4 regions of the Brevibacillus sp. MER 51 genome follow, and region 2 is predicted to be linked to each of the others. Evidence: riboswitches for the same ligand, from Rfam matches in the RefSeq annotation. Region 2 holds a riboswitch; each other region holds the start of a gene.
What was found. Region 2 has a riboswitch for S-adenosylmethionine ahead of M3630_RS00950 (aminopeptidase P N-terminal domain-containing protein). Riboswitches for the same ligand answer to the same signal wherever they lie in the genome.

Region 1 (7,503 bases), on a different contig from region 2:
TTACTCGTTCATATTGAATTCGTGAATCAGACAGAAGAAGTCGTAAACATCTCCTATGAGGAGACCCGCTAGTCAGCGAGCTGTACCATCTCTTTCATCATGACATCCAGTTCCATGTTGGCTGCCATCCCGTACGCGCGACGCATGTTTCCATCTCCATCCACCAGGAACATGCGAGCCGTATGTGAATAAGAACCATCTGGCTCCTTAATGACCATCAGACCAAAATCCTTCGTCACTTTCTCTACATCCTGAGCGTCCCCACGCAGGAACTTCCAGCCACTCTGATCTGCCTTGAACTTGGCTGCATACTCCTGCAAGACTTCCGGTGTATCGTTATCAGGGTCAAAAGAAATGGAAACAAACTCCACTTTGTCTCCGAACAGTCCCTTTTCCTTCAGCTGATCTTGCAGTTTGGCCATGTTGAACGTAGTCGCCGGACAAATATCCGGGCACTTGGTAAACATAAACTCTACCAATCGTACCTTGCCAGCACTTGAATTAAATGTATAGGTTGTTCCGTCACTGTTGTCCAAGGTGAAATCCGCGATCGGCTTCAACACTTCGATCTTCTCTTCTGTCATGTAATTATAACCAAATACTCCGATGATAGCCAAAAGGATAATACCAGCTAACACAGGAAACCAATGTTTTTTCATTGCAGATTCCTGCTGCAATTGTGCTCCTTCACTCACGGGTTGCTACCTCCCTGCTTGTCCCATGCGTGATGCCTCCTGATTACACACGGGAGGCATTCACACTGTTTCTATCACGTCTTACTGTTCCACTTCACCTGGCCATGCGAGCATGCCGCCAACCATATTTGCCACGTCGTATCCTTGTGCACTCAAATACTCTGTAGCTGTATTGCTTCTGGCACCACTGCGGCAAACCATCACAATCGGAATGTTCTTATCCAATTCATCAATGCGATGTGGCAAAAAGCCGAGCGGGATTAGCTTTGCCTCTTTAATGTGACCTGCATTCCACTCTTCCACTTCACGTACATCAATGACTTGCAGTTCCTCTTTGGCTTCCAGCTTTTCCAACAGCTCTTGTGGTGTAATTTCCTTTACTCCATGGCTCATCGCTATTTATCCTCCTATATGTACAATCAGATCAGTTGTAACCACCTCCATGATATCACACGCTTTTTTACTTTTCTAACGCGAAGAGCACTTGGCTTCACCATGCATCCATACTCCCCATTTTCTACCATTATCTCCTATTTCGCTGCGGCAATAGCCACACGGGATGTGAACAGCTTGAGACAAAACCGTTACAAATTAATGGCATGAGTGAACCACCTTCATTCATATATACATAAAAACCTCCCCGATAACTGTATATTTATCGTTGACAGCAAGGCTTTATTTTCATACAATTACGACAACAATTGTTTTCATCAAGAGCGGTGGAGGGACAGGCCCTACGAAGCCCGGCAACCAGCAGACTAGCTGCATGGTGCCAATTCCTGCAGAATCCAGTGATTCTGAGAGATGAACAAAAGCCCGTGCATGATGGAGCTTCTTCTTCTCAGGAGAATGCTCCGTTTTTTTATTTGCCGATTCCCCATAGTAAAAGGAGAGATGGACATGTCCGATCAACAACAATGGAAGCCAGAAACACTTGCGGTACACGGTGGACAGGAGGTTGACCCTGTAACAGGCTCGCGTGCTGTTCCGATCTATCAGACGACCTCCTATGTTTTCCGCGATACGGAGCATGCAGCCAACCTGTTTGGCTTAAAAGAGTTTGGGAACATCTATACACGTATCATGAATCCCACGCAGGATGTGTTTGAGAAGCGCGTTGCCTTACTTGAAGGTGGTGTTGGCGCACTCGCAACCGCATCCGGGCAAGCTGCCATTACATTCGCGATCTTAAATATTGCGCATGCAGGAGACGAAATCGTTGCTTCCAGCAGCCTCTACGGCGGTACCTACAACCTGTTCGCCCACACGCTTCCACGCCTTGGAATCAAGGTTCATTTTGCAGATCAATCCAATCCGGAAAATTTCCGGTCCTATATCAATGAAAAGACAAAAGCCGTGTTTTGCGAGACAATCGGAAACCCGCGCATTGATGTCGCTGATATCGGGGCGATCGCCCATATTGCTCACGAAAATGGCGTGCCTTTGATCGTGGACAACACCTTTGCAACTCCGATTTTGTGCCGTCCTTTTGAGCACGGGGCCGATATCGTCGTGCACTCCACCACCAAATTCATCGGCGGCCACGGAACGGCAATTGGCGGTATCATTGTAGACTCTGGAAAATTCGACTGGAACAACGGAAAATTCCCAGGTCTGACTACACCAGACCCCAGCTATCATGGCGTCGTCTATACAGAAGCAGTCGGTCCGCTTGCCTATATTATCAAGGCCCGTGTTCAGCTCCAGCGCGATATCGGAGCAGCAGTCGCCCCGATCAACTCCTTCTTGTTCCTGCAAGGATTAGAAACTCTGCATCTGCGCATCGAGCGGCATAGCCAAAACGCCTTGGCAGTAGCCCAATTCCTTGCCAATCACTCTGCCGTAGAGTGGGTGAGTTATCCGGGATTGGAGTCAGACTCCCAGCGTGAATTGGCCCAAAAATATTTGCCAAAAGGTGCTGGCGCGATTCTGACCTTTGGCATTCGCGGTGGCGTTGAGGCAGGAAAAGCATTGATCGAGTCAGTGAAGCTGTTCTCTCATCTCGCAAATGTCGGAGACTCCAAGTCACTCATCATTCACCCAGCAAGCACAACACATCAGCAGATGACGGAAGAAGAGCAGGCAGCAGCCGGAGTGACCCCGGGACTTATTCGCCTCTCCGTCGGCACAGAATCCATTGACGATATCATTTCCGATTTGGAGCAAGCCCTGCAGCGTGCGTTGCAATTATCCACGGTAGGTTAACCATACCTTTACAGAAAGAAGAATCATGTCATCTCTTTGGATAGAGATTTTGTGATTCTTCTTTTCCTTTTCTATTTTCGTTCGAAAAACATTGAATTTAACATTCGGTATTTATAAAATACAATCATGCACAAATTTTGGAAGGATGATCACATGAAGATTTTGAACATTGGCAGTGAACGAACGACCTACCGGGTTGATCTCTCGTATTCTCCTTTATTCGAAGCTGCCCTGGGAATCGCTGCCGCTACCTACGATCAATTGCATCACACGATGGAACACCCTCCTGCCTACTGGCGCCAACTGTTGGACGAGCTATCACCTTCTGTACGGCAAGAGGTCGAATATGCGAAGGAGCACAACACGTGGAAGACGCTTTTGCAACTGCTTGATCTCTGCCCTTTCGCTGATCTGGATTCCTTCCTCTCGTATGTCAGAGAGCTCTCAACCGAACAGCTCCGATACGAGGCCCTCCCTTATCTCGGTGAAAATATGCAGGAAGCACGGCGGAAGGCTGCACAAGGAAGCGAAGATGATTGCGCCGCTTTGCAGGAAGCGTGCCGTGCGCACCTCTTTTTTGAATCGTATATCGGCCATATTACTTCCGTTGATGCAGAAGAGCTGCGGGGCCATATTCTCCAATTGATGGAAGGCTGGTATACCACTCACATCAAGCCGCGTGAGGAAGAAATCGTTCGCATGCTAGAACGGGATTGGTCGCAAAAGCAAAACAAGCTAGGAAAGCTCACCCCGGAAGCCTTGGTAGAGTATGCGACGGGTTCGAACTACCTCCCTGAGCCTTCCGTGACACGCGTACTGCTGATTCCACAAGCGATCTATCGCCCGTGGACCGTACAGGCCGATGCTGTCGGGACGAAAATTTTTTATTACCCTGTGGCCGACGAAAATTTGCACGATGCTGTAGATCCTTATCAGCCACCCCATTCACTGGTGCAAGCCTTAAAAGCACTCGGAGACGAGCACAGGCTACGCATGATCAAATTGCTGGCGGAAAAGGACCTGAGTCTGCAAGAGATAACCGATCAACTCTCCATGGCGAAATCGACCGTGCACCATCACCTGTCCATGCTGCGGTCTGCCCATCTCGTTGAACAAGCAGGCTCCCGTTACAGACTACGCCGTCATACGCTGGACAAGCTTCCCCTGATGTGGGATGACTTCCTGAACAGGAGCAACCCATGAACCAAACCGCGGTACAAGCCTCTGTCTGGCAGCAGCGTTCTTACCGTTGGATTCTTTTCGGTCAGCTCATTTCAGAACTCGGCGCCTCACTCGGTACCCTCGCCAATAGCTGGTTGATCTATCAGGCAACAGGCTCACAAGGTGCGGTCGGACAGATGTGGCTTCTGTATTTTTTGCCGTCGCTTGCGATTCAGTTGGTAGCCGGGCCGTACATCGACCGATTCGATAAGAAGCGTGTCATGCTTTTTTCTCAATGGATGCGAGCTGCTGCGTTTTGTTTGTCCTTTGCAGTCATTACTTCCGGGACAGAATCACTCTGGCCGCTGTATTTCACTTCTTTGATCAACGGTCTCGTCCAACCGCTGTATGTGCCAGCCAGTCAGTCGCTCCTCCCTGCTCTGGTCAAAAGAGAGCAACTCCTCCAAGCCAATGCCTATTTGGATAGCGTCCTGCGAATTGCCTTGATTACAGGTCCGCCTTTGGCTGGAATTCTCGTGGCGAGTATTGGTGGTGAGGCCGTACTCGCATTGGTCGCGATCAGCTATGCGCTCAGCGGTTTCTTTCTGGTTCTTTGTCCAATCGCCCCAGCGGATACTGCCAACAAGAAGCAATCCTGGTTCGTCATGTTTAAGGCTGGTCTAGCGATTTTTTGGCAGAAACCCCTTCTGCTCTGGCTTGGCCTGTACTCAGCTCTCGTCCAATTTGCTGTCGGAGTCACACTCGTACTAAACCTGCCTTTTGTAGCCGGCGAGCTGCAAGGCACCTCGTTTCATGTAGGCTTGTTCTTGGCTGGCTATCCATTGGGATATTTCTTCGGCTCCTTGCTCGTCCCTCGCTTCCGTAGCAGCTTCGGACAGCCCCTGATCATGTTGGGATCACTGGTACTAGGTGGCTTGAGCTTTGTTGCGATAGGCTGTACTCATGACATCTGGCTCGCAATCACCATCGAACTACTGGCTGGTCTGTTTGCTCCCTTTTTCCAGGTACACAGCACAAGCCTGTATCAGCTTCACGTTCCTTCCGAGCTAATGGGGCGTGTACTGTCTGTCCGCTTACTCATCGTGCGTGCGACGATGCCCGTCGGTATTTGGCTTGGTGGACAGCTGAGCGATCAGGTAGGGATTCGCCCTCTTTACATCTCTGTAGGTGCCATCATCGTGTTCGCCGCGCTGACGGGAATATTATTTCGAAAATTTGTAACTAACAGGATATTCCATATATAATAAGAACCGTACGACTCCTCAATTTTGAATGGGAAAAGGAGAATTTTCATGAGTCATCCGACATTGGATAACCTTCAGCATGCTGTCAGCAGCGTCATCGTGGGCAAGGAAAGTCAGATCCGCCTATTAGTAACGGCATTGCTCGCCCGTGGACACGTATTGCTGGAGGACTTGCCCGGAATGGGAAAAACCGTGCTTGCCAAAACATTGGCGCAAGCGATTGGTGGCTCTTACAACCGTCTGCAATTCACCGCGGATCTACTGCCATCTGATGTCGTCGGTCTACACGTGTTCAATCAACGAACAAGTGAATTCTAACTGCGCAAGGGACCTGTTTTTGCGGATGTCTTGCTCGCAGATGAAATAAACCGGGCCACTCCCAGGACTCAATCCGGCTTGCTGGAATGCATGGAGGAACGCCAGGTTACGATTGAAGGCGTCACCCTGCCACTCCCATCGACCATGCTGGTTATTGCTACCCAAAATCCGATTGAATCGGAGGGGACCTATCCACTGCCGGAAGCACAGTTGGACCGCTTCCTTTTCAAGCTGTCTCTTGGCTACGGTACAAGAGAGGATGCCAAAGAAATTTTGCGGAGATTCCGCAGCGACTCCCCATTAGAGGCGGTCGAGCCGGTCATCACTGTCGAACAAATTGCGGCTCTGCAACGCGAGGTCACAACCGTTCACGTCAGCCAACCAGTGGAAGACTATATCATCGACCTGACGGAAGCGACTCGCCAGCATCGCTCGGTTGAGGTGGGCATCAGTCCGCGCGCCATGCTCGCCCTGTTGCGATCCGCTCAGGCTTACGCGTTCGTTTCTGGCCGTACTTTTGTCTTGCCAGATGATGTAAAAGTGGTGTTTCCAAGTCTGGCAGCCCACCGCATCCGCCTCTCTATGGAAGCAGAGCTGCATGTGACGGAGCAGGAAGTCGTGGAGCAAATCTTGACCAGCGTCCCCGCTCCCGTCGAAGAAAGCGTGTAGTGCTATGATCACCAAGCAAACCTTTCACGTAATCGGTTTTGTCTTACTGCTCTTCGCCGTTTTTTCCGGCCACTGGTTTTTCTTTCTGTTTGGGGGCTTTTTCTTTTTTCTCCCCGCTGCACAAGACTGGTGGGCCAAGTCCATGTCCAAGTGGGTATCGCTCGAATGGTCCAGTGATCAAACGCGCGTCCTGTCAGGGACACCCGTGCACATTACAGTTCGCTTGCACAATCGTTCGTGGCTGCCTTTGCCTGCTACCTGGCTTCGCTTCACACTGCCGGAGCATGTCTCGGTGGAAGGCGCAGACGAGGTGCGAATCCTCAATCATCGGACGAGCGTTCGCCTGCGGTTTGATCTGCCGATGCGGCAAAGTGCTACACGCACCTTGATTCTCGTCCCGAACAAACGCGGCACAGTTTGGCTGAGAGATGTTCAATCCGAGACTTTGCCGTTATTGGGTGAGGAGCCCACCGCCATGACATTGTCAGTTTCCTTTTCCTTGCTGGTCTATCCGTTGCCTCTTGCTCTTTCTCCCGTCGTGCTCGCTGAATCGGAACCGGACGGGAATCGGCTCTCTCGTCAGCGCCAACAGGACGACCCCACTTTTCAGCGTGGTGTTCGGTCATACATGCCGGGCGACCGTTTCAAACACATCCATTGGAAGGCAACCGCCAAAACAGGCTCACTGGAGACGCGTCTTTTCGAGTATACAGCCCATCCGAACTGGCGAATCGTCGGACATATCCTGCCCTCCTATGAACCGTTGATGCAAAAGTATAACGATACCGCCAATGAACGGACGATCTCCTGTCTTGCGGCTTTGGCTGGCCTGTGCAGGAGAAAATCGGTCGGATATGAGCTGTACCTTACCGTAAAGCAACGAGGACGAGAGCATTTTCATTTGCCTGCGGGAAATGGCAAGGCACACCACTTGCACGTCATGACCCAGCTGGCGCAAATTCACCATTTTGTGACGACGCCACTGGCGCCTGTTCTTCGTCGGTTAGAGGGGGCACATGGGGAGGAAGCCATTCTCATTGTGACACCACGAATGGACCCATCCGTACAAGCCTCAGCGGAGCGTCTTATTCAATACGGTCATCAGGTTGCGGTACTGGATGTTTCTTCTGACCCTGTCACCATCCAGCGTTTTGAGCATGCTCGCTTGAAAAAAAGGAGCGTGGTGATGG
Region 2 (7,503 bases):
TCGGGATCTGTGACGAGAGTATCTCACAGCCCTCTGCTGTTACCAACACATTATCTTCAATCCGAATCCCAATGGCTTCTTCCTCTATGTACAGACCTGGTTCAATCGTGATCACCATACCAGGCTGCAAGCCAACATTGTAATCTGAGAAATCGTGCGTATCCAGTCCAAGGTGATGTGACACGGAATGATAGTAGTATTTGGAGAGCTCACTGCTGTCTTGGATGAGACCGAGACGTAGCAGACCATCTGTCAGGACCTGTTTCGTAACATCATTGAGTTCTGAAAGTGTGACACCAGGCTTCACTGCTTCGATGGTCTTGATTTCTGCTTCGAGCACGAGTTGATAGATCGCTTTCTGTCGTTCAGTAAAGCGACCATTTACGGGAAACGTTCGCGAAATATCAGCCGCATAGTAATTCGATGCCGCACCGAGGTCTAGGAGGACCAAGTCACCATCTTCCGCACGCTGATTATTCGCTTCATAGTGCAAGATAGTAGCATTGACGCCACTAGCAATAATGGGTAAATAAGGAAGCTCGCGAACACCGTGCGACTTCAACGTGAAATCATAGTGCGCCTCTAGTTCATATTCCATGATTCCAGGACGTGCATACGACCACATGCGCCGGATTGCTTCATCCGTGATCGTAATCGCACGTCTGATCTCTTCGATTTCGGCCGAACTCTTCAACATACGCAGTTCTTTCAGCCATGGGCCCGCATCGTGAATTTGAAGGGTCCGGTATTTCTTCTGCGCGTCTTCGGCAAAATTGTCTGCAGGGGTCAGCTCGTCGCTCCACTGATAGCGATACAAGTCAAGATAGAGTGAGGACTTGCCTTCGCAGCGCCTCACAAAGACTCCAAATGACTCCAGCCACTCATCGAGATAGTCGAAGTGTTCAATACCAGATTGCTCCTTCGCCTCTTGATCGGATAAGACCGCCCCTGTCCATTTCGCTTCCAGCTCATTTGGGCGCTGAAGAAATAGCGTTTCGTTTACGATGCCAGCGCGTTTTGTGATCATGAGAATGAGGTTGCTGCGCGCAATGCCCGTTAGATAATAGAAGTTGCGGTTTGGTGAAAACAGATATTTATCGTCATTGCTGCGTGTCTTGACAACCCCTGAAAAGAGGACAAGTGCGCTGTGGTCAGGCATTTTTTCCGCGAGTTTTTGACGGCGCTTGATGAATTCTATTGAATGTATGGTGTTTGTCATATGTTTGATACCCCTTCGTTCGTGAGTTTCTTCACGGATTGATATCGATTGTGAAAAGCGTTCTTGATCGCTTCAAGTTCAGTATAGTCTGATAATTTTCTGCCGATTTCAGTTTGAAAGTATCCTCCTTTCTTCTTTATTTTAGGATACTTTCATCAATTGGGAAACGAGTTTCAACAAAGAGCAGTTGCTTTATGCAAACTGCTCCTTGTCACCGTAGATTACGAAGGTTGCCGGGTTTCATCGGGCCAGTCCCTCCACCACTCCCGATAAGAATGTTCTATGAAATGTAATTTCATAGAACATTCTTTTATTTTTCTTTATTATTTATGGAAATGCAAGAATGTCGGCCCAAATCTTAATTGTCGTGGCTAGGATCAACAAGGCTAGAATGGTTTGGAGAATCCGGGTGTCCAAACGTTTGCTGACCTTTGTACCGAGCGGCGCTGCCAAGATGCTGGCGAATACCATGATCACGGATGGCCAAAACAATATATCCCCTGCCATCCATTTTCCTATGGTCGATCCAATGGAAGAAAGGAAGGTGATGGCAAGAGAGGAAGCAATCGCAACTCTTATCGGTATCCTAAGGATGATCAACATGATGGGAACCAAAATAAAAGCGCCAGCTGCCCCTACAATTCCAGAGGCACCTCCGACAATCAAAGCGGATAATACAGCTGTTGGCTTATGAAAGATCATCTCGGTCGTCTGTTCACGTTCGTCCATTCGCTTTTTTGGCAGGAACATCAAGATTACAGCAATGGTGGCCAGAATGGCGTAGACGATATTGACGGCATCTGCTGAAAGATATTTTCCTCCATATCCTCCAAGCAAGCTCCCTACAATAATGGCACTTCCCATGTACACAACGAGCTGGTAATGGATAAGCTGATCTTTGCGTAGAGTCCAAACAGCAGCCAGGGTGGCAAAAAATACTTGGACGGCACTTATTCCGGATACTTGGTGAGCTGTGTAAGCAACGAATCCAAGGGCGGGCGGAATGTACAGAAGCATCGGATACTTGATGATGGAGCCCCCGATCCCGACGAGACCAGAGATAAATGATCCCGCGAAACCGATAACAAACAGTGTGATTACGAGGTCGATAGTCATAGGCTCACCCTTGCAACTCCTCGCTTCGTTTTATCCTAGTTCTACGACTGCCAAGCCGTCTCGTTGCCATTTCAATATTCCGCCGCTCAAATTCATCACTTCTTTGAATCCGTTTGCTTTCAGAATGCTGGCGCCAATAGCGGATCGGGCACCGGAACGGCACTGTACGAGAAGTGGCTTTTCGCGAGGAATCTCATCCAGCTGCACGGCGAGTGTACCGAGCATGATGTGCTGTGCATCCGGAATGTGTCCTTCCTTCCACTCAGCCAAATTACGAACATCTACTACGTGAACCTCTCCTTTTTCAACGCGGTCTGCAATCTCCAGCGGTGTTACCTCCTCGATTGTCTCGAGCAAAGACGCTTCCCTTACCATTAACTTGCCGCAGTCGATATAGCCTGTGACATGATCAATCCCTACGGAATGCAGGGCTTGCAAAATCTCGTCCAGCTCATCTGGGTTGGCCAGAATGTGAACCGGGCGATTGTAATCGACAATCCAGCCCGCCCAGTTGGCAAATGACTTGTTAAAAGGAATGTGAAGAGTTCCCGCCAGATGCCCCTTCGCAAATTTCTGAAAAGGACGCGTATCGATCAGCTGTCCGTTTTCCACCGATTCCTTGACCGCTTCAAGCGAGTTGAACTCTTGAACAACGGGGAGTTCCTTGAGTAAAGCAGGGCCTTCCTTATTCACGCGTTTCATCACTGCAAAATACGTTGGCGGCTCTGGTTGTCCATCAAGGAGTGCCTGAACGAATTCCTCTTCACTAGAGTGTGACATCGCCCAGTTAAAGAGTTTTTCGTAGCCGACGGTAGAAGACGGTACGGCCCCCAGTGCTTTCCCGCAAGCACTTCCTGCCCCATGAGCTGGCCATACCTGCATATAATCCGGCAGTTGCTTGAATTTTTGGAGGGACTGGAACATGTCTCGTGCACCTGACTCGGACGTACCCTTCATTCCCGCCGCTTTTTCGAGCAAATCCGGTCTGCCGATATCGCCGACAAAGACGAAATCTCCCGTGAAGATCCCGATGGGGCGATCTGCATTCCCTCCAAGGTCAGTCAAAAGGAAGGAGATGCTCTCAGGCGTATGGCCAGGCGTATGCATAACTTCAAATAGCAAGTTTCCGATAAAAAAACGATCTCCATCGTGGACAAGCTGATGGTTCAAACCCTCCAAGTATTGATATTTCCAGTCTTCATCGCCCTCATTGGATAAAAACAGCTTCGCTTGGTGAACTGCCCCCAATTCCCTGGCACCAGATACAAAATCAGCGTGAATGTGGGTTTCCGTGGCGGCTACAATGGTAACTCCCTCTGCTTTGGCGACTTGAAAATAAGGAGCCAGATTACGGGCAGGATCGATCACAATCGCCTCCCCGGTTTTTTGGCAGCCAACCAGATAAGATGCATGGGCCAATTTCTCATCAAAAAAGTAACGCAATAACATGGCTCATTCCTCCCTTTACAACATCTCTTATAAGTTTGATTTTTCCGCGAGAACTTCGAGAAGCGCCACGGAACAGATTCGCTTTTACGCTCGGCTCGCACTTTTGCTTCTTGGAAGACAGCCACGCCATACTCTACCTGCGCAGCCACATTTACATCAATCCTTTAAGCATGCCATTCCAATAAAGGATGGGAAGCAGTTCTCTTTTCATCAGGTACATACTGAATCTCTCTTTGGATTGGTCAAAAGGAAAGGTTTCACACGGTGTCAGGTTGTAATCAAATTCGGCTAGCACGAGTTTGTTGTACCCCGTTACGAGTGGGCAGGATGTATAACCGTCATACTTGGCAGCCAAGGGAGTCCCATTGATCAGCGCGAGCAGGTTTTTTTCGACGACTGGTGCCTGTTTGCGAATCGCAGCTCCGGTTTTGGACGTGGGAAGATTCGTGCAATCGCCAATACCGAAAATAGTGGGAAACCTTTTGTGCACAAGTGTAAATGGATCGACATCCACCCAACCTCCTGTGTCTGCCAATGCGCTGTTTGCAATGAAATCGGGCGCTTTCATGGGAGGGGTCACATGAAGCATGTCATACTTCCATACTTCCTGCTCTTTGGTTTCCAGATTCTCGAATACAGCTTCTTTCGTATCCGCCCGCACTTCCAATAGGTTATGCTTGTATCTCGTTTCGATGTTCTTTCGACGAATGACGTTGTTGAGGGTATTGGCATACGTAGGAACGTCAAAAACACTTCCCTTTGCCGATGCAAAAATGATCTGTGACTGATTGCGAACTTGTAGCTTGCGAAAGTAGTCATCGGCCAAATACATGATTTTCTGAGGGGCCCCGCCACACTTTACGGGTGAATTCGGGTGGGTAAAAATGGCAGTACCGCCTTTAAAACTCCGGATGGCTTCCCATGTACTTTCAACCGTTTGGTATGAGTAGTTGCTGCAAACACCGTTTTTCCCAACGGCATCCTTCAAGCCCTTTACCCCTTCCCAATCTAGTTGCAGACCGGCAGCAACAACGAGGTAGTCATAGGAAAAGACGGCCCCCTGTTTCGTATGAAGCGTATGTTGTTCTGGTTGAAACATGGTGACCGCATCGCAAATCCAGTCGACGCCTGCGGGAATCAGTGCAGAGAGATCACGCTCGGATTTCTCCTTTTTTGCAGCACCACCTCCGACTAATGTCCACAAAGGCTGATAATAATGCTTGGATGCGGGATCGATGATGGCGACTTGTACTTTGAGCCTTTTGGAAGCCCGGACGAGACGGGCAGCAACAGAGATACCGGCTGAGCCTGCTCCCACGATGACAACCGTATAGTGTACTTGTTTTGCCATAGTTCCTCCTTCGACGACGATATGGTTTCCAAGTGTACGATGATGGTTCTTGAGGTGTAGTCTCTCTATTCAGTTTATTCGCCTGTCCTTTTTTCCATATAGGGGAATTCCCCTACTTTTTGATCTATGCAAATTAAAATGCCAAATCAAGATATCTATTTTTTATGGCGTATTGGATCAATTGATGCTTAGAATCCAGTCCTAGTTTCTGCATGATATTCGTTTTGTGGTTCTCCACAGTTTTGACACTGATCAACAGCTTATCTGCTATTTCCTTATTGGTATAGCCAAGCACAATGAGTCTGACTAGCTCCTTTTCACGTAGCGTTAAAACAGAAGGTATCGTTTTGGCATCCGATTTCAGCCATAGATTAATGATCTCTTGCGATACAGAAGTCTTGTAAAAGCGCTTGCCTCTGTAAACCTCCACAATGGCTTGATACAGCAGCTCTCCATGGCTGTTTTTTAAAATGTATCCATGGGCTCCGATGGTGATGGCCTTCTGGACAAAAATCTCCTCGTCATGCATGGTCAAGATGACGATTTTCGCGAAAGAATTCGACTTGCGAATCTCATTGCTCGCGGTAAACCCATCCAGCCCATTCGGCAATGACAAATCCATAAGCACTACATCGGGTTTTAGCTCATTGGTTTTCAGGATGGCATCATTGCCTGTTTGACTCTCTCCGACAATTTTAATTTGAGAGTAACTTTCGAGAAGCACACGCAATCCCTTCCGAATCATCGTGTGATCATCAACCAAAAGCACCCGTATCACTCTACTCCCCCTCCCTGTCCTACTACCGTTACCTTGATCGAAGTACCTTCGTGAAGCACGGATTGAATCTGAAGAGTCCCCTCCATTTGATCCACTCGTTCTTCCATATGTTTGAGGCCCAGACCAACCTGAACCTGATCGCGCACAAATCCAATTCCGTTGTCCTGAATCAGCAAAGTCAGTAGGTCGTCCTCCTTATACAAGATCACCTCAATGAGTGTCGCCTTCGCGTACTTCAGTGCATTATGTAAGCTTTCCTGGATGACACGGTACAGATTGATTTCCAAGTTTGGCTGAAAATGATCACTGACATTACTGTAGGAAAAGGTAATGGAGACATCCTGATGTGCTTTGTTCAAGCTGGAAACCAGATGCCGTACCGTAGGAATCAGGCCCAGTTGATCGAGACTATGCGGACGCAGCTGTAGAGAATACAGCTTGACGTCTTGTATCGCTTTTTCCAGCTCATTTACGATCTCTTGCATGAAGTCCCGGAATTGTCCTTTCTCGTTGAGGCGCGCTTGAATCGCTTGAATGCCTACCGAAACGGAATACAAGGATTGTCCTACGCCGTCGTGCAGCTCACGGGCCAGGCGCTTATGTTCATTTTCTTGAGCTTCTAGCGTTTTTTGCAGCACCTGCTTGGAGATTCTGACCTCCTCTTCTTTTTTCTTGACCGTCATATCTTTTAAAACTAATAGGACATCCTGCATGTTTTGTTCACCATTTTCATAGATGACAGCCGTGCTCATCTCCATGTCTACGTACCGTCCTTCATAGGTAGGCATCGCAGAAAGAAAATAGGGAACCTCCCGTTTGGCGAGCAAATAACATCGTTCTTCTCCCGGTTCCAACTCTCTGTTTTGGCAGTAGGAGCAGAACGGGACCTTTTCTCCTCGTTTCCAACCGGTCATTTTCTCTGCGGATGGGTTCATTACCATGATTTTTCGTTCCTGATCCATGAGAATAATCCCGTCCTGCAAGTGGTCGAAGATTTGTTTCAGATACCCGTTATCCATCGCCTTTCCTTCATCGCCAGAGCGTTCAAAACAAGTCGGACTTTGATCCATTATTGGTCCTCCATACTGAAAGATATTGGGATCATTTCCCCTATGACCCAATCGTAAAAGACGGGGAGCACCTTTCAAATAGGTACCTTCCCCTATCTTTTGTGACGCTAAATGATGGTTAAATAGATACTGTGCTTTGCTTTGCATCTGCGTATGAAAAAGCCGAGTAAACGCTAGGTATCATCTCCTAACATGTACTCGGCTTGCCACTTGAATATTTTCCTCCGTGCCCAAAGACGATCTACGGATAACGGTTTTCTTGCTTACACGATTGAGCTTCAGCAATGAACATCATCGGTTTTATCGTAATCCAACAGAAGCATTGCTTCGTTCATAGGCAAAAATGATCATCGTCACCCCTAAGATTGCACAAATCATATACATAAAGGAATAAGAGAAATGATCAGCAACTGGCCCCATGATGACTCCTCCCAGAGAAACACCCAAATCGGCCATAGCTATGAATAACCCGATTAACACATTGCGATCCGTCTTTGGTAGAACAAATGTCAAATACGTC
Region 3 (7,503 bases), on a different contig from region 2:
AGCAGTCCTGCACACCCAAAATCGCTCCCATGCCATTCTGGATAAAGTAGAGCTGTTCCCCTAACGAAGCGTCTCTGGTCACGGCCAGACCTGCCACCACATCGCTATGCCCACCGATAAACTTCGTTGCACTATGAATGACCACATCTGCGCCAAGTTCCAATGGGCGCTGGTAATACGGGGTAAGGAACGTATTATCAACAATGACGAGCACGCCGTGCTCCTTCGCGATTCGAGAAACCGCTGCAATATCTGTCACCTTTAAGGTAGGATTGGAGGGAGTCTCCAGGTAAACCCCTTTTGTTATCGGTGTAATGGCTGCGCCAACGGCTTCAGTATCTGTTGCATCCACGAATGTAACGGAGATGCCCATTCTCGACAAAACTTTGGTCAAAAACCGAAACGTGCCACCGTATACATCCTCCGCCACTACAACATGGTCTCCGGCTGAAAACAGCATGAAAACGCTGGAAATGGCAGCCATGCCAGATGAGAACGCGAAACCTCGTGCGCCTCCCTCCAGAGACGCAATGGCTTCCTCCAAAGCCTGCCTGGTCGGATTGCCAGATCTGGCGTAATCAAAAGTACCTGGCTGATCGATATCAGTCTGATGAAATGTGGAAGCTTGATAAATCGGAACCGACGACGCACCTGTGAACGGGTCAATGCAAGTGGAACCGTGGAGGATCTTGGTTGCAAAATTCATCGTACACTCCCCCCTACGACCAAACTAGCATTCAAGGCCTGAAACAAATCGGCTATGACATCATCTGGATGCTCGATGCCAACCGACAGTCGCAATAATCGATCACAAACCCCGACATGCTCTCTGACTTCTTGCGGGATATCCGCGTGAGTTTGCGTCGCCGGATACGTACACAATGACTCGACACCACCCAGGCTTTCGGCAAAGGCCACGATTTGCAGATTTTGCAGGAACAATCCCACCTGCTCTGCATCGCGTACGCGGAACGATACCATCCCACTATGCCCGGTCGCTTGATTCACCTGGATCTCATGCCCGGGATGCTCTTGTAGACCTGGATAAAATACCTCCGCTACTGCCGGATGCTCACGCAGTTTTTCCGCTACGATCAGCGCGTTGGATTGATGACGCTCCATCCGCAATGCCAATGTCTTCATCCCGCGAATGAGTAGCCAGCAATCCTGCGGTCCAAGTACAGCACCGATTGAATTGTGCAAAAACCGGATTTTTTCCGACAACTCTTCTCCTTTTGTTACGATGAGTCCAGCCAGTACATCGTTATGTCCTGCCAAATACTTGGTTGCACTATGTAAAACGATATCTGCACCAAGCTCTAGTGGGCGTTGACAATAGGGGGTTAAGAATGTGTTGTCTACAATCGTCAGGAGCCCGTGCTGTTTCGCCAATTGCGTTACAGCTCGAATGTCGGTAATCTGCATGAGCGGATTGGTTGGTGTCTCGACGAAGATGGCCTTTGTCTCTGGGCGAATCGCATTTTTGAGTGCATCAATGTCACGCAAATCCACGTACGAAAATGTCAGACCGTAACGAGAGAGCACTTGCTCGAACAATCGATAGGTTCCCCCGTAAAGATCGAGTGAAACGATCAGATGATCCCCCTGGGAAAACAGGCCCATGACGGTGTGAACAGCAGCCATTCCAGAGGCGCAAGCGAATCCTGCATCTCCTGATTCCGCTTCAGCGATGGTTTCCTCCAAAATAGTGCGAGTAGGATTAGCTGTGCGCGTATAATCATATCCAGTGCTCTGGCCCAAGGCAGGATGACGATAAGCTGTTGCATAGTAAACAGGAAAACTCACCGCCCCTGTTTTTTCGTCTCTGCCTACTCCCGCCTGAATCAACTTTGTTTCCAATTTCATGTCTGTTTCTCTCCCTCCAATAGTGTACGAGGGCATCAAAAAAGCCCCCTTTCCTCTGAAAGAAGGCTTTGTTTACGTCACCGTAAGCAAATCCTTCTCATCTTTCAGAGTTTGATAACTCTGCAGGAATTAGCACCATTATCTCCCTGTTAAAATACAGGTGATTGGTTGCCGGGCATCATCGGGCCAGTCCCTCCGCCGCTCTGGATAAGAAGATTGCTATTCAATTCGATTGACCCTAATAGTAAAGGATCGGCAGGATTCTTGTCAACAATTTATTTCCACCCGTTAATTTGCATCTTTCAAGGCGGTCATAACTTGATTGTCCAGCTTCGCTGCTGCGTTTTTGTCATACGTTTTTTCATATTGTGGTTCTACGGAAATACGGGAACCGTAAAACATAATATCACGAACAGCCTCAATTTTGATCTCTGCCATGGCCAGCTTGAGCGGAACTCCTTCCAAGCGGTCTGTTTTAACGACAGCACGACCATTAATGGCAAAAGACGAGCCGGCACCGATCAAATGCAGGACAACCTGCGGTTCCTTCGCAATATTAGCCAAAATACGGGAGCGATTATCCATGGCAAAACGAATCGTATCGGCGCTGACAGCATACGTCCAGGACAAGGAGCTGAGCGATGGTGCCCCTGACTCATGGTCTACTGTGCCCAAAGTAACAAAACGCTCCTTTTGCAAGAGCTTGAATAAATCTTCGGAAAGAGATTGGGAAACAGTTTCAGCCATTTCAAAGCCTCCTAACAAACGTTTTGTACGTTCATTTTACCCTTCGCGCAGCTGATAGGCAAACGTTTCCTCTCCACCTTGATTCTGGTTGTCTTTTTCCCTAGACTGGTAGGTAACGATACCGAATAGTGAAAGGGGATGGACAGCTTGTCGCCTACAGACCGCCTCATGCAGCAAATTGATCAAGTTCTTGAAGAGCTTCAGGAAGTTCGGAAGGTAAATGAGCGGATGCACAAAATTGCGATGTTCCTGGAAGATATCCGACTAGCAGATGTAATCCAAAATTACACAGCCCCGCGCAAGCTGCTCTGGATCAATTTCCTCGCAGGTCTTGCCCGGGGTCTGGGATTGACGATTGGTACTGCTATCGTTTTGGCTTTCCTCGGCTCCCTCTTGACGCAATTTCTTTCGATCCCCATTCTGGGTGATTACATCAGACAATTGGTGGAGTACGTCGAGACTTACAAGCAGCGGCCTTAATGATAGAGACTAGTCTCTGTCCTCGTCATGATCGTCATCGTCATCATCGTGATCGTCATTCCATTCCTTACCGTGCTTTTTCCAATAACCATACGCGTTGCCGTTGGGATGCTTATCTTTCTGCTTCCCTTTTTCTTTTTTCTTTTTGTCATCATCATCATTTTCATCGTCGTCTGTTGGCTTCACAGGCTCGACAATGACTTTTGTGCTTAATGCAACGTCAGCTTTCTTAACCAGCTTATCGTCTTCATACAGTGCGAATTGAATGGATTTGGCGCTAAAGGAACGATTCTTGTAAGACAAGGTCAAAGAAAACTCACCTTTGTCATTCGGTTCAATCTCTTTTTTCTGACCGTCTGGAGCGATCACAAACAGCTCAGTATCGTCCTTTTTGTTCCAGCCGCTTACTGTCCCTTTCACCTGAATGGACTTGGCGGCAGGATTGTTTACAGCAGTCGCCTTGATGGCATATTCGGTCGCTTGATCCTTATCAGGGGCGTTAACAATTTCTACCTGAACGGATTCGGAATCAACCTTCTTGCCATCCTCATAAACCTCGATCAAAGCTTTTTGATCTTTTGCTGCTTGTACATCCTTTACTGAAACCGTAAAGCTGCTTACGCCATCCCACAGCTTCTTCACGTTTGCGTCTTTTTTCACGCCATTATAGGTGACAGTTACTTTGTCTGCCCCCTGCTTGACAATTCCTTTTACTTTTAGTTCTTTTTTCTTCGCATCCAATACAGTCATGGTATGGATGATCATTTCCTTATCTTCTTCTGCTTTTGGAACGATCTTTACCTTTTCGCTATCGACCAGCTTGCTGCCTGCGTAGGCACTCACGGTTACATACGGTTCATAGGATGCATCCGGAGCTTCAAAGCTGACTGTAAAAGAGTGATCGTTGGTCGGAACGACTTCAATGATGTCGGAATTCGGCTTTTTCACAACAACCTTGGTGACATCCGAAGTCACAATCCCCTTTATGTATACCTTGTTATTTTCAGTCTTGGCATTTACGCTCACGATTTCTTCAGCATTCTCTGTCAGGCGCACTTCCAGCCAGATATCGCTGTAGTACTCGTTGTAGATACGCTCCCACTCTGCTTTGTTTTCTTCCATATACGTTTGGAGCTTCGTATTCAAGTTAATCTCATCTACAATAATGTACAAGTGATCTGCCTGATTCTTCAAGAGCATGTTCAGTGTCGTTGGATCATTTTGGGCAAGTTCCTTAAGATTGTAGCGCGTGACTTGCTTCCCCTCGTCATTCATGACTACCTTTGTGGCACTTGGACTAGCAATCGAGCTTGCATTGGCAAAAATTGGCGTCAAACAGCCAAGAATACCTGCCGCTGTCACCACTGCTAATACGGGCTTGGTCATGTACTTTTTCAATGGTAGTTCCCCCTTCTCGTCTGTCAAAATCCCCCTGTATGCTTGGGGCATGAATATTGACGGGAAATCATTTTCAAAAGTTGCATGATCCAAGAAACCGCATCTTATTACCTATGAAATGAGCATGATACAAAAAAACTCCACCCAACTTCCGAATCATTTCGGCAAGTGGAGGGGAGTCTTTGTCCCGTTAGTTGCAGTTGTACTTGGGTTCGCTTTCAATCGCGACCAATAAAGCTTCGACTGATTCAGCAGGGTATCGCGCTTCCACAGACTGTGAATCAGCGTTCCCAAATAGCACGTACCAGCTACCTTCCAGACGATAACCGATATCGCTCATTTGATGATCCTCTCGCAGCAATTGCAAGAAAAAAGCAGCGGTATCCAAAGCAGAGCGGTCTTCTGGTCGCGCATCGGCAACCACTTGAATTTGGAGCCAATTAAAAAGTGCATCTTCACGCTTCACGTGGTTCTCCTCACTTTCGCCCAGTTTGCTCCGGTTTGATCCGTACCTTTACAATCACGAGTATCGCGATCGCCACCAGCATTGCACTTTTCACAGGAAGCTGCACATCCAAAATAGCGAAAATGAGAGCTCCAACAAACAAAAGGATGTACAAGAGCACGTTTTTCAAAATAGGCATACGGATACGGGTAGCAAAGCCAAGATAATAGACAATAATTAATTCCACAAACAAAATCCAGGCCCGATATTTATCAGCCCATATGCGAAAGCTGTCATATGGTGTGAGCTGATCTGGATTCGTTGGCACATAGGTTGATGCGATTTGTATCCAGTCCATCACTTATCTCTCCTGTCTTCAAGCGGTGAAACTCCTACCGCTTCACATGCCACCTCATAGGCGGAATGAAACGAATAGTCACTCCTTTTTTCTTAGGAAAACGCTATCTTTCTTACTTTATCAGGTGGTGCATTCTGTGTCAAAAAACGGTAGGCCCTTCCATTTGGCTAGCAAGATTTTCGCCGTACATGCTATGATGAGGGTATGTCAGTTGAAAAAGGTGGGAATAAGATGAGCTTGTATGATATTGCCGTCAAAACGATTTCCGGTGAAGAGAAGACATTGGACGCCTTCAAAGGCCATGTCCTGCTAATCGTGAACGTCGCCAGCCAATGCGGCCTTACCCCTCAATACAAAGGGCTCCAGGGGCTATATAAGCGTTATCAAGATAAGGGGCTGGTCGTTCTTGGCTTCCCTTGCAACCAATTCGCTGGGCAAGAGCCAGGAACAGAAGAGGAAATTGCAACGTTCTGCGATCGCAATTACGGCGTGACGTTCCCGCTATTTGCGAAGATCGATGTCAATGGTCCTGGTACCCACCCGTTGTATCAGTACTTAAAGGAACATGCTCCTAGCGAAGAAAATCCAGATATCGAATGGAACTTCGCCAAATTCCTCGTGGATAAAGACGGTCGTGTCGTGAAACGCATCAGTGCTCGTACTCAACCCGAAGAACTCAGCTCAGATATTGAGAGTCTGTTGTAAGGACAAGCCCAAATAAAAACGCCACTTCATCCCCAAACAGGATCAAGTGGCGTTCTTTTCATTTCAATCTTACGCTTGCGGTTGTGCTTCATAGCGTCTTTGCTTCTCATAGCGCTCACGATCTGATTTGTTCAGATATTTTTTGCGCAGACGAACGGATTGAGGTGTTACTTCGCACAGCTCATCGTCGTTCAGATATTCCAGTGCCTCTTCCAAGGACAACATGCGAGGAGCCTTCATTTTGACAGTCTCATCCTTGGTCGCAGAACGTACGTTGGTCGCATGCTTTTCTTTACATACGTTAACAACAAGATCGTTGTCACGGTTGTGCTCGCCCACGATCATGCCTTCGTATACTTCTGTACCTGGGTGAATGAACATGGTTCCGCGATCTTCTACGGACATCAAGCCATACGTGGTAGCTGTTCCTGTCTCATGGGAAATAAGTACCCCTGCGTGACGTCCTCCTACCGCTCCTGGTACAAGTGGACGATAGCTGTCGAAGGAGTGGTTGAGAATACCGTAACCGCGTGTAATCGTCAAGAACTCTGTACGATATCCGATCAAACCGCGGGATGGAATAATGAATTCCAGGCGAACTTGTCCGAAGCCGTTGTTGATCATGTTAACCATCTCGGCTTTACGTTGACCCAATGTCTCCATAACCGCCCCTGTGTACTCTTCAGGCACATCAATGATCAACAGCTCAGCCGGTTCCATTTTTTGGCCATCGATCATACGAATGATAACCTCAGGCTTGGACACGCCCAGCTCAAAGCCTTCACGACGCATGTTCTCAACCAAGATGGACAAGTGCAATTCACCGCGTCCGGAAACCACATACGCATCTGGCGAATCTGTTTCATCTACACGCAGAGATACATCTGTCTCCAGCTCAGCCATCAGACGATCACGCAGTTTGCGGGAAGTCACGTGCTTACCTTCGCGACCAGCAAACGGGCTGTTATTCACAAGGAACGTCATTTGCAGGGTAGGCTCGTCAATTTTCAGGAGTGGCAATGCCTCTGGATGATCAACGTGGCAAACGGTTTCCCCAACGTTGATATCGTCAATACCAGAAATCGCTACGATATCCCCTGCTCTTGCTGTTTTTTGCTCAACACGCTGCAAACCGGAGAATCCGAACAGCTTTTGAATCCGTGCCTTTTTCACTTCGCCTTCGCGTGTAGTGACAGATACCATTTCATTCAGGTTCATGGTTCCGCGATAGATGCGGCCAATCCCGATACGACCCAAAAAGTCGTTGTAATCCAGCATGGTTACTTGCATTTGGAGCGGAGCAGATTCGTCTGCGTCAGGAGCAGGCATATGCTCTACGATGGTGTCAAACAGTGGGCGAAGGTCGCCTTCCAGTTTATCTGGCTCAAGTCCTGCAATCCCTTGCAGACCAGAAGCATATACGATCGGGAATTCCAGTTGGTCTTCCGTCGCATCCAGATCAATGAACAGGTCGTACACTTCGTTGATAACTTCTTGAGGACGT
Region 4 (7,503 bases), on a different contig from region 2:
ATCTTAAATGGACCGTTGCTTACGTGCGTCGCCGCTTCGTTTGCCCATTTCGGATTGGCCTCCACTACTTTTTTGTTAACCGGGTAGTATGTGTAGAAAGCCGTCAGCTCCAAGAAGTAAGGCGTTGGATTCTCCAGCGTGACTTCCAGTGTTTTGTCATCGAGAGCCTTTGCACCGAGTTCGTCGGGTTTCATCTTGCCCTCGTGAATCGGCTTCGCATTTTTAATGTAGTACAGCTGATAGGCATACTCGGCACCAAATGTCTTGCCGAGAGCACGCTTCCATGCATACACGAAGTCATGGGCAGTGACTGGATCTCCATTGCTCCACTTGGAGTCGCGAAGCGTGAACGTATACACCAGTTTGTCATCCGAGAGCTTCACATCGGATGCTACTGAGTTCACTGGCTTAGCATTTGCATCGAAACGCGTCAAGCCATCAAAAGTAGCACGGATGATCGCTCCCGAAGTGGCATCCTTCGCAAGACCGGGGTCCGCTGTCGAAGGCTCACTCACAATGTTCGCCCGAAATACTTGCGGCCTTGCATTTGCAGGCTTTTCAGCTGATACTGCGGTTCCCTCAGCCGGAGGGGTTGTCGTTGATGGCTGCGTACTCGTCGAACATCCAGCTAACATGCTTCCGGCGACCAGCATCGCGCCAAGAAACAACTTGAGATTTCTATTCATCAGAAAATTCCCCCTTATCTATATTTTCCCACTTCAAACACAATATACTCGACGGGAAATAAGTTGAAAACGGGGACGAGATAGATTTAACTAAATTTTATAAAAATTCACTTTATTATAAATAAAAATGAAACCCAACCAGCTTTGGAGGCCAAGTTGGGTTTCTTTGATTGATCAATTATTTCTTCATTAGAACGCTGGAATAATCGCGCCTTTGTATTCATCTTCAATGAACTTTTTCACTTCAGGTGAGTTCAGTTCTTTTGCCAGCTTTTGAATGGCTTCGGAATCTTTGTTGTCAGGACGAGCTACCAAGAAGTTTGCGTATGGAGAATCTTTATCTTCAATAAACAGAGCGTCTTTCGTTGGAACAAGCTTTGCTTCCAGCGCGTAGTTCGTATTGATCAACGCCAGATCTACTTCTTCCAGAACGCGCGGCAACATTGCTGCTTCTACTTCTTTGAATTTCAGGTTTTTCTTGTTCTCAACAACGTCTTTCACTGTACCGCTGATGCCAGCGCCTTCTTTCAGTTTGATCACGCCGTTTTTCTCCAAGAGTGCGAGTGCGCGACCGCTGTTTGTTGGGTCGTTTGGCAGCGCGATTGTTGCGCCATCAGCTAATTCATCTACCGATTTTATTTTTTTGCTGTAAGCGCCGAATGGCTCAATGTGTACAGCCACTACTGGCACCAGGTTCATGTTTTGTCCTTTATTGAAATCTTCCAGGTAAGGCTTGTGCTGGAAGAAGTTTGCGTCGAGTTGTTTTTCGTTCACTTGAACGTTAGGCTGTACGTAATCAGTGAACTCTTGGACTTCCAGGTTCACGCCCTGTTCTTTCAGTTTTGGTTGAATAAATTTCAAGATTGCTGCATGTGGAACGGGAGAAGCGCCTACCTTCAATGTTACTTCCTTTTGTCCGCCTTGTGCGCCGCCTTCAGCTGGAGCAGGTGCTGTTTCCGTTTTGCCTCCGCAAGCTGCCAAAGAAAATGCCAATACAGTAGAAAGTACAGATACGACTAGCTTTTTCATGAATGATTTCCCCCTTGCATGTATTTCATCTTATTTTTTGAAAATCTATATGGAAAGATCCTATTTGCGGCTGAATTTCAGAACCAGACGGTCCCCCAGCGATTGTAAGATCTGTACCATCACCAGCAAAATAACAACAGTCACAATCATGACATCGGTTTGGAAACGCTGATAACCGTATCGGATCGCCAAGTCACCCAAACCACCGCCGCCAATTACCCCAGACATTGCCGTGTAGGAGACCAGTGTTACCGTCGTGATCGTAATACCTGCGATCAGACCTGACCTAGACTCTGGCAAAAGGACATTCCAGACGATCTGCCAATTGGAAGCACCCATAGATTGTGCGGCCTCAATCACGCCTTTATCAATCTCACGCAGAGAGGTTTCCACCAAACGTGCGAAAAATGGAGCGGCCCCAAACACGAGCGGCGGAATGGCACCCAGTACACCGAGTGAGGTTCCTACGAGCATTTTCGTCACAGGAATCAGCAAGATCATCAAAATGATAAATGGTACCGAGCGCAATACGTTGACAACGAATGATGCGATCGTATAAAAAGTGCGGTTTTGCAAAAGCTGTCCGCGAGAAGTCAAAAACAGAATGATGCCCAACGGCAAACCAATCAGGACGGTAAACAGGGTGGAAAAGCCAAGCATCGTGAGCGTGTCCATCGTACCTTCGCCGATTTCAGCCCAATCCACATTTTCGAATGTCCAGTCCATTTATATCACCTCTACTTCCAAGCCACGTTGGCGCAGCGTCTCGATGGTCTTTTGATTCTGTGCGACATCGCCTTCCAGCTCGATCACCAACTGACCATACGGCGTATCTTTCATGCGGGAGATTGTTCCCTGCAAAATACTGAACACCGTACCGGTCTCTTGCATCGTTTGGAACAAGATCGGCTGGTACGTTTTTTCTCCGAGGAAGGTGACACGAGCAATCGTGCGGTTCCCCGAGGCTTTTTCGTGCTCGACTGCTTCGCGCAGCTCTGTAGAATCTGCTACTTGTTCCACGAATTCTTGTGTCGTTGGATGCTTCGGACGAAGGAATACATCCAGTACGTTGCCCGACTCGACGATCTTTCCTCCGTCAATCACGCCGACACGATCACAAATAGAGCGAATGACGTGCATCTCGTGAGTAATCAACACTATGGTCAAGCCCAGCTTGCGGTTGATGTCCAAGAGCAGTCCCAGAATGGAGTTCGTCGTCTGCGGATCAAGAGCCGATGTAGCTTCGTCGCAGAGCAGCACTTTTGGATCATTCGCGAGCGCACGGGCGATCCCGACACGTTGCTTCTGTCCGCCAGACAGCTGGGACGGATATTTGTCCTTATGTGCCTCCAAGCCCACCAGCTTCAGCAGTTCGTTTACTTTCTTATCAATCTCTGCCTTTGGACGCTTTGCCAGCTTGAGCGGAAAAGCGACATTTTCGCCGACTGTCGAAGAAGACAGCAAGTTGAAGTGCTGAAAAATCATGCCGATTGAGCGGCGCTTTTCTTGCAGCTTCCCTTCATCCAGCTTTGTCAAATCGACGCCGTCCACAATAACTTCCCCTGAAGTTGGGCGCTCTAGCAAATTGATGCATCGGATCAATGTACTTTTCCCGGCACCCGAATGTCCAATGATCCCGTAAATTTCGCCTTGCTCTATGGAAAGGTCGATCCCCGTTAACGCTGGGATGGTTTTACCTTGAACTTGATAGCTTTTATGCAATTGACGCAATTGGATCAACGCATCCACCTCCCGACCATAATCTTGATAAAAATATGAAAACCCCTTTTTCATAAACGAAAAAGGGGCTGCAACGCAATGTATACGTTCGCATCCACCCTTCTCATCTACACAAGATCCAAACAATCCTGTAGGAATTGGCACCGCGACGTTCATTCGAAAATGAACCGGCTGCCGGGCTTCATAGGGCCTGTCCCTCCGCCTCTCTTGATAAGAAAGATATCTACGTATATTATGTTCGTTTTTTCTATTTCTTGATGATACAAAACGGATTATATCCTTTTTGAAAATATCACGTCAATAGTAATAGCAGGAAAAAGTTTTTTAATCCATGACGCCGTTGCGTATTATGGTCGACTTTACGTGAAAGTGAAATGTCGCACCTTTGAACATCTTTCTCCATTCGGCCTGCGTCATATTTGCCTTCCCTCTTCTATTTGAACGATACACGATCCCGAACCCAGCTGGATCGACATTGAGGTCCTGCAATTTGTGGACTACTTTCTGCAGTTCTTTTCCGAGCTCTTCTTCCAGTGCATGTTCCATGATTTTCATCAACCTTGCATTCTCTAGCTTCAGCGGGAGGGTTAATTCCAAAATCCGCGCATTTAATCGGATGTAAATATCAAAGATCGGGGGAGATACTTGGGTCAGCTCGATTTTTGAATGGCTGGAAATCGTATCAAAGACAAGCTGCACACGATCATTTTTACTTCCGTGATTCTTGTGCACCTCGCCAAAAATATGAGCAGGGACAGAAGTATCGTAGCTCCCAATCCTGAATTTGCCATGCATGAGCTTGATTAAAAAGGCTTCCTTTGGTGTGATCCACCCTACATAACGCTCCCCTTGAAATAATGCGATACCCTTGATTTGCAGCTCATTTCCCTTTTTTGCAATAAACGGCATGATCGGGTCGATTCCTTTGTCATAATAAGCTCGAAAAAACTCATGCATGGTGGAAGACGGAATTTTTTCCCCTTCAATATTTTGCTCAATCATACGGTATAGATAGATTCCGATATTCCCTGCTTCAGAATAGGGATACGTTAACATATCATATGTTTCGCCTTCGAAAAGGCAAAGATAAACCCTGCTGGAAATAGAGGAATCCCGATACAACGTGTCAACGATACTGCCAAGTCCACGCTTTGCCAATTTTTCACTGTAGAGTGCGACACGTATTTGCCCACCCAATACTCTTTTATCTGATTGTAAATTGATCCGATCCCGAATTCCCTTGCTGGTTTCACCAGTAGCTGAAAAAACCTGTATCTTTTCTTTCGCCTCTGGATTAATGGAGGGCATGATTGCTGTCCCCCGAATGTTTCCATCCTTTAACAGATCATATCCGACAGCCGTGGCAAGTCCTGTCTCATCAAAAATTTGCCGATCTGAACAGCCTGCCAGAACAAGGACACATGAACACCACAAGGCAAAAAGACGCTTGGGCAGCATCAGGCACTCTCTCCTTTGCTGGTTGGTTTCGCCCTTTGCTTTCGTTGCTTCAGCCAGACCATCAGGTACAAAAAATAGGGGTACACGTATATAATGTACAGGGTTATATGCGAGTAAATATTCGTCATCCGACTCATCTCCTGCCTGGAAAGCAGCGACAAGGAGGCTACATAAATCACGGGTATAATCCAATACAACGAATGACGTAGATTGAATCCGAACAAGCGCTTGAGACCTCGGGCAGAAGCCCACAAATACAGCATGATATTCGGCAAGATCACGAGAAGCCATAACGAAATGACAACCAGCTCAAACCTTTCCAGAATAGGGAGGTACACCATCTTTTGCATATTGAGTGTCGCCCAGATCGTTCTCATGAGCTGACCCTGACTAAAAAAGACCAGCGCCACAATCATGACTAGCAAATAGATCAGATACGTCACCAGCACCCCCAACTGTACACTTTTTTGTACCCTCTCTTTATTTTGTACATATGGATAGGCAACGTAGAGGATCTCAAAGCCGGCACTGGTCAAAGACATGGCAATCATTCCATTGAAAAGGTTCTCCAGGCTGGTGTCCATAACGGGAAACAAATATTCCCACCTGGCAAATTTCAAGGGGAAATATAACTCAAATATCATCCATATCGTGACCATAAAGGAGAACAATGCATAGCCTGCGATGACTCTTATCCCCCCTACGACTGTGTAAAACGCTAGAAACAGGATGATTCCTGACAGAACCCACGTAGGTAAATTCGGAAACATCCAGGTTTGAACAACTTCAATGTAGGTGCGTAAAATGACTCCAGCCGACACAAAAAAATAGGTCAAATAAATGATGCTAATCCCTGTTCCCAGCCACTTTCCATACACATCTTCCTGAATTCCGTAAATATCGGCTGAGGGGTATTTTTGCAACGTCTTGTTAATGGTCATCACCGTAAGATGAGTAAACAAGGCAGCGAGTACGACAGATATCCAAGCATCGTGCCCCGCTTCCTTGGCAATGATTCGTTGGAAGCCCAAAATGCCCATCCCTATCTGCGTGCCATGCACAAGAACCCCTGCAAGAAATGCCGTTATCGAATTGTCCTTGCTTACATCGATGTTGATCTTCATAGCCGCCTCGCTTACTCGTCAATGTCTTTCTTCTCTTTGGCTCTAGCCCTGTCAAAGCGTGATATTCGTTTTGGGTTAAAAAACTTGAGCCGTTCCGAAAGGGAGGATAAGGGAGCGCGTATAAAGCCATCCTTCCAGTCTGAAAATCGTACGGGATAAATCGGGTACATATAAGGACGGCCCAGACTGGTCTGGCGAAGCAAATGACTGGCTAAATAACTAAAACCGACCACAATGCCTAATGCACCCAGCACACCTGCCAGCAAAATCATTGGAAAACGAACCACCCGGATTGTAGAGCCGATCATATAGCTAGGCGCGATAAAGGATGACAAAGCCCCGAGAGCAACGATAATAATCAAAATATTACTGGTGAATCCGGCCTGAACGATAGCTTGTCCGATAACAATACCGCCTACAATACCAATCGTCTGACCGACCTTGGTCGGCAGCCTCGCCCCCGCTTCCCGCAAAAGCTCAATGATCAGCTCCATCAGGATGGCCTCCCACAGTGGTGGAAACGGTACCCGAGAGCGCGACTGTGCGAGAGAAAGCAACAGATCAGCTGGAATCATCTCGTAATGATAGGTCAGCGCAGCCACGTAGATCGGGGTCAGGATCAGGGACAAAATCATGGCAAAGATTCGCATGAGCCTGTTAAAAGTAGCGAGACTCCAGCGCAAGTAATAGTCATCTGGCGACTGAAAAAATTGCAATAGGGTGGTGGGGCCGAGTAAAGCAAACGGGCTCCCCTCTACGAGTATGGCAATCTGCCCTTGTCGCAAACCGTGTACGACTCTGTCTGGACGCTCTGTTTGTTGAAGAGTAGGAAATAATGATTTCTCATTGTCTGCGATATGCTGAGCCAGTATGGTAGAATCCAGACTGGTGTCCAATTCCAGATGATTAATCCGTTGACGCACCGTATTCACATTTTCCTCATCGACCGTCCCACTCATATACAGCATCGACACATTCATCGGTATGGTTTTCCCCACGCTCAATCGTTCATGGAACAATCTAGGGGTAGACATATATTTGCGAATGATGCAGATGTTCACATTCAGTTCTTCTACAAAGGCGATCTGTGGGCCGAGTACAACGGTTTCAATTTCTGGTGCTTGAATGTTTCTGCCAACTGAGCCATCACTGGGGAACGCCAAGCCATAGGACGATTCCTCCACTTGAATGACAATATGACCGCTGAGTAAACGCTCAATGGCTTCCCCTTCATCGAAGACTCGGCTGCTGCTAGACGCTCCTAGGTGCTGAGCAATCACTTCAATCCCGCTTTCCTCCAAACAAATCTCGCGTAGCTTCGGGATGAGCTCACTGTAAACAACTTTGGCATCCGCCATGGTCGATAAAAAGAAAAGTCGCACGCGGCCCTCAGGCTCATCAATATGTTCAGTGACCAAGTCGCTAGTATGTGAAAACCAATTGCGCGCACTCTCTCGATCCATCGA

Region 1: another riboswitch for S-adenosylmethionine. It lies ahead of M3630_RS24790 (homocysteine synthase); the one in region 2 lies ahead of M3630_RS00950 (aminopeptidase P N-terminal domain-containing protein).
Region 3: another riboswitch for S-adenosylmethionine. It lies ahead of M3630_RS13665 (aminotransferase class I/II-fold pyridoxal phosphate-dependent enzyme); the one in region 2 lies ahead of M3630_RS00950 (aminopeptidase P N-terminal domain-containing protein).
Region 4: another riboswitch for S-adenosylmethionine. It lies ahead of M3630_RS24865 (methionine ABC transporter ATP-binding protein); the one in region 2 lies ahead of M3630_RS00950 (aminopeptidase P N-terminal domain-containing protein).

What each region holds. Positions count from the first base shown of each region.
Region 1 is NZ_JAMAUS010000014.1:101,512-109,014, reverse strand. It holds gene M3630_RS24805 (YqzG/YhdC family protein) at 1-72, shown strand, start outside; gene M3630_RS24800 (SCO family protein) at 69-695, opposite strand; gene M3630_RS24795 (rhodanese-like domain-containing protein) at 777-1,088, opposite strand; SAM riboswitch class I at 1,400-1,506, shown strand; gene M3630_RS24790 (homocysteine synthase) at 1,596-2,900, shown strand; gene M3630_RS24785 (ArsR/SmtB family transcription factor) at 3,054-4,103, shown strand; gene M3630_RS24780 (MFS transporter) at 4,100-5,326, shown strand; partial or broken gene M3630_RS24775 (AAA family ATPase) at 5,375-6,313, shown strand; gene M3630_RS24770 (DUF58 domain-containing protein) at 6,318-7,503, shown strand, end outside.
Region 2 is NZ_JAMAUS010000001.1:242,079-249,581, reverse strand. It holds gene M3630_RS00950 (aminopeptidase P N-terminal domain-containing protein) at 1-1,219, opposite strand, end outside; SAM riboswitch class I at 1,369-1,495, opposite strand; gene M3630_RS00945 (sulfite exporter TauE/SafE family protein) at 1,547-2,335, opposite strand; gene M3630_RS00940 (MBL fold metallo-hydrolase) at 2,366-3,784, opposite strand; gene M3630_RS00935 (FAD/NAD(P)-binding oxidoreductase) at 3,936-5,135, opposite strand; gene M3630_RS00930 (response regulator) at 5,269-5,913, opposite strand; gene M3630_RS00925 (PAS domain-containing sensor histidine kinase) at 5,910-6,983, opposite strand; gene cntE (staphylopine family metallophore export MFS transporter CntE) at 7,284-7,503, opposite strand, start outside.
Region 3 is NZ_JAMAUS010000005.1:313,306-320,808, forward strand. It holds gene M3630_RS13660 (trans-sulfuration enzyme family protein) at 1-706, opposite strand, end outside; gene M3630_RS13665 (aminotransferase class I/II-fold pyridoxal phosphate-dependent enzyme) at 703-1,866, opposite strand; SAM riboswitch class I at 1,961-2,080, opposite strand; gene M3630_RS13670 (pyridoxamine 5'-phosphate oxidase family protein) at 2,155-2,613, opposite strand; gene M3630_RS13675 (DUF5665 domain-containing protein) at 2,752-3,093, shown strand; gene M3630_RS13680 (hypothetical protein) at 3,103-4,491, opposite strand; gene M3630_RS13685 (hypothetical protein) at 4,682-4,957, opposite strand; gene M3630_RS13690 (YlaH-like family protein) at 4,968-5,294, opposite strand; gene M3630_RS13695 (glutathione peroxidase) at 5,526-5,999, shown strand; gene typA (translational GTPase TypA) at 6,069-7,503, opposite strand, start outside.
Region 4 is NZ_JAMAUS010000014.1:118,856-126,358, reverse strand. It holds gene M3630_RS24880 (peptide ABC transporter substrate-binding protein) at 1-686, opposite strand, end outside; gene M3630_RS24875 (MetQ/NlpA family ABC transporter substrate-binding protein) at 876-1,715, opposite strand; gene M3630_RS24870 (methionine ABC transporter permease) at 1,776-2,441, opposite strand; gene M3630_RS24865 (methionine ABC transporter ATP-binding protein) at 2,442-3,455, opposite strand; SAM riboswitch class I at 3,556-3,672, opposite strand; gene M3630_RS24860 (Ger(x)C family spore germination protein) at 3,780-4,913, opposite strand; gene M3630_RS24855 (GerAB/ArcD/ProY family transporter) at 4,913-6,037, opposite strand; gene M3630_RS24850 (spore germination protein) at 6,049-7,500, opposite strand.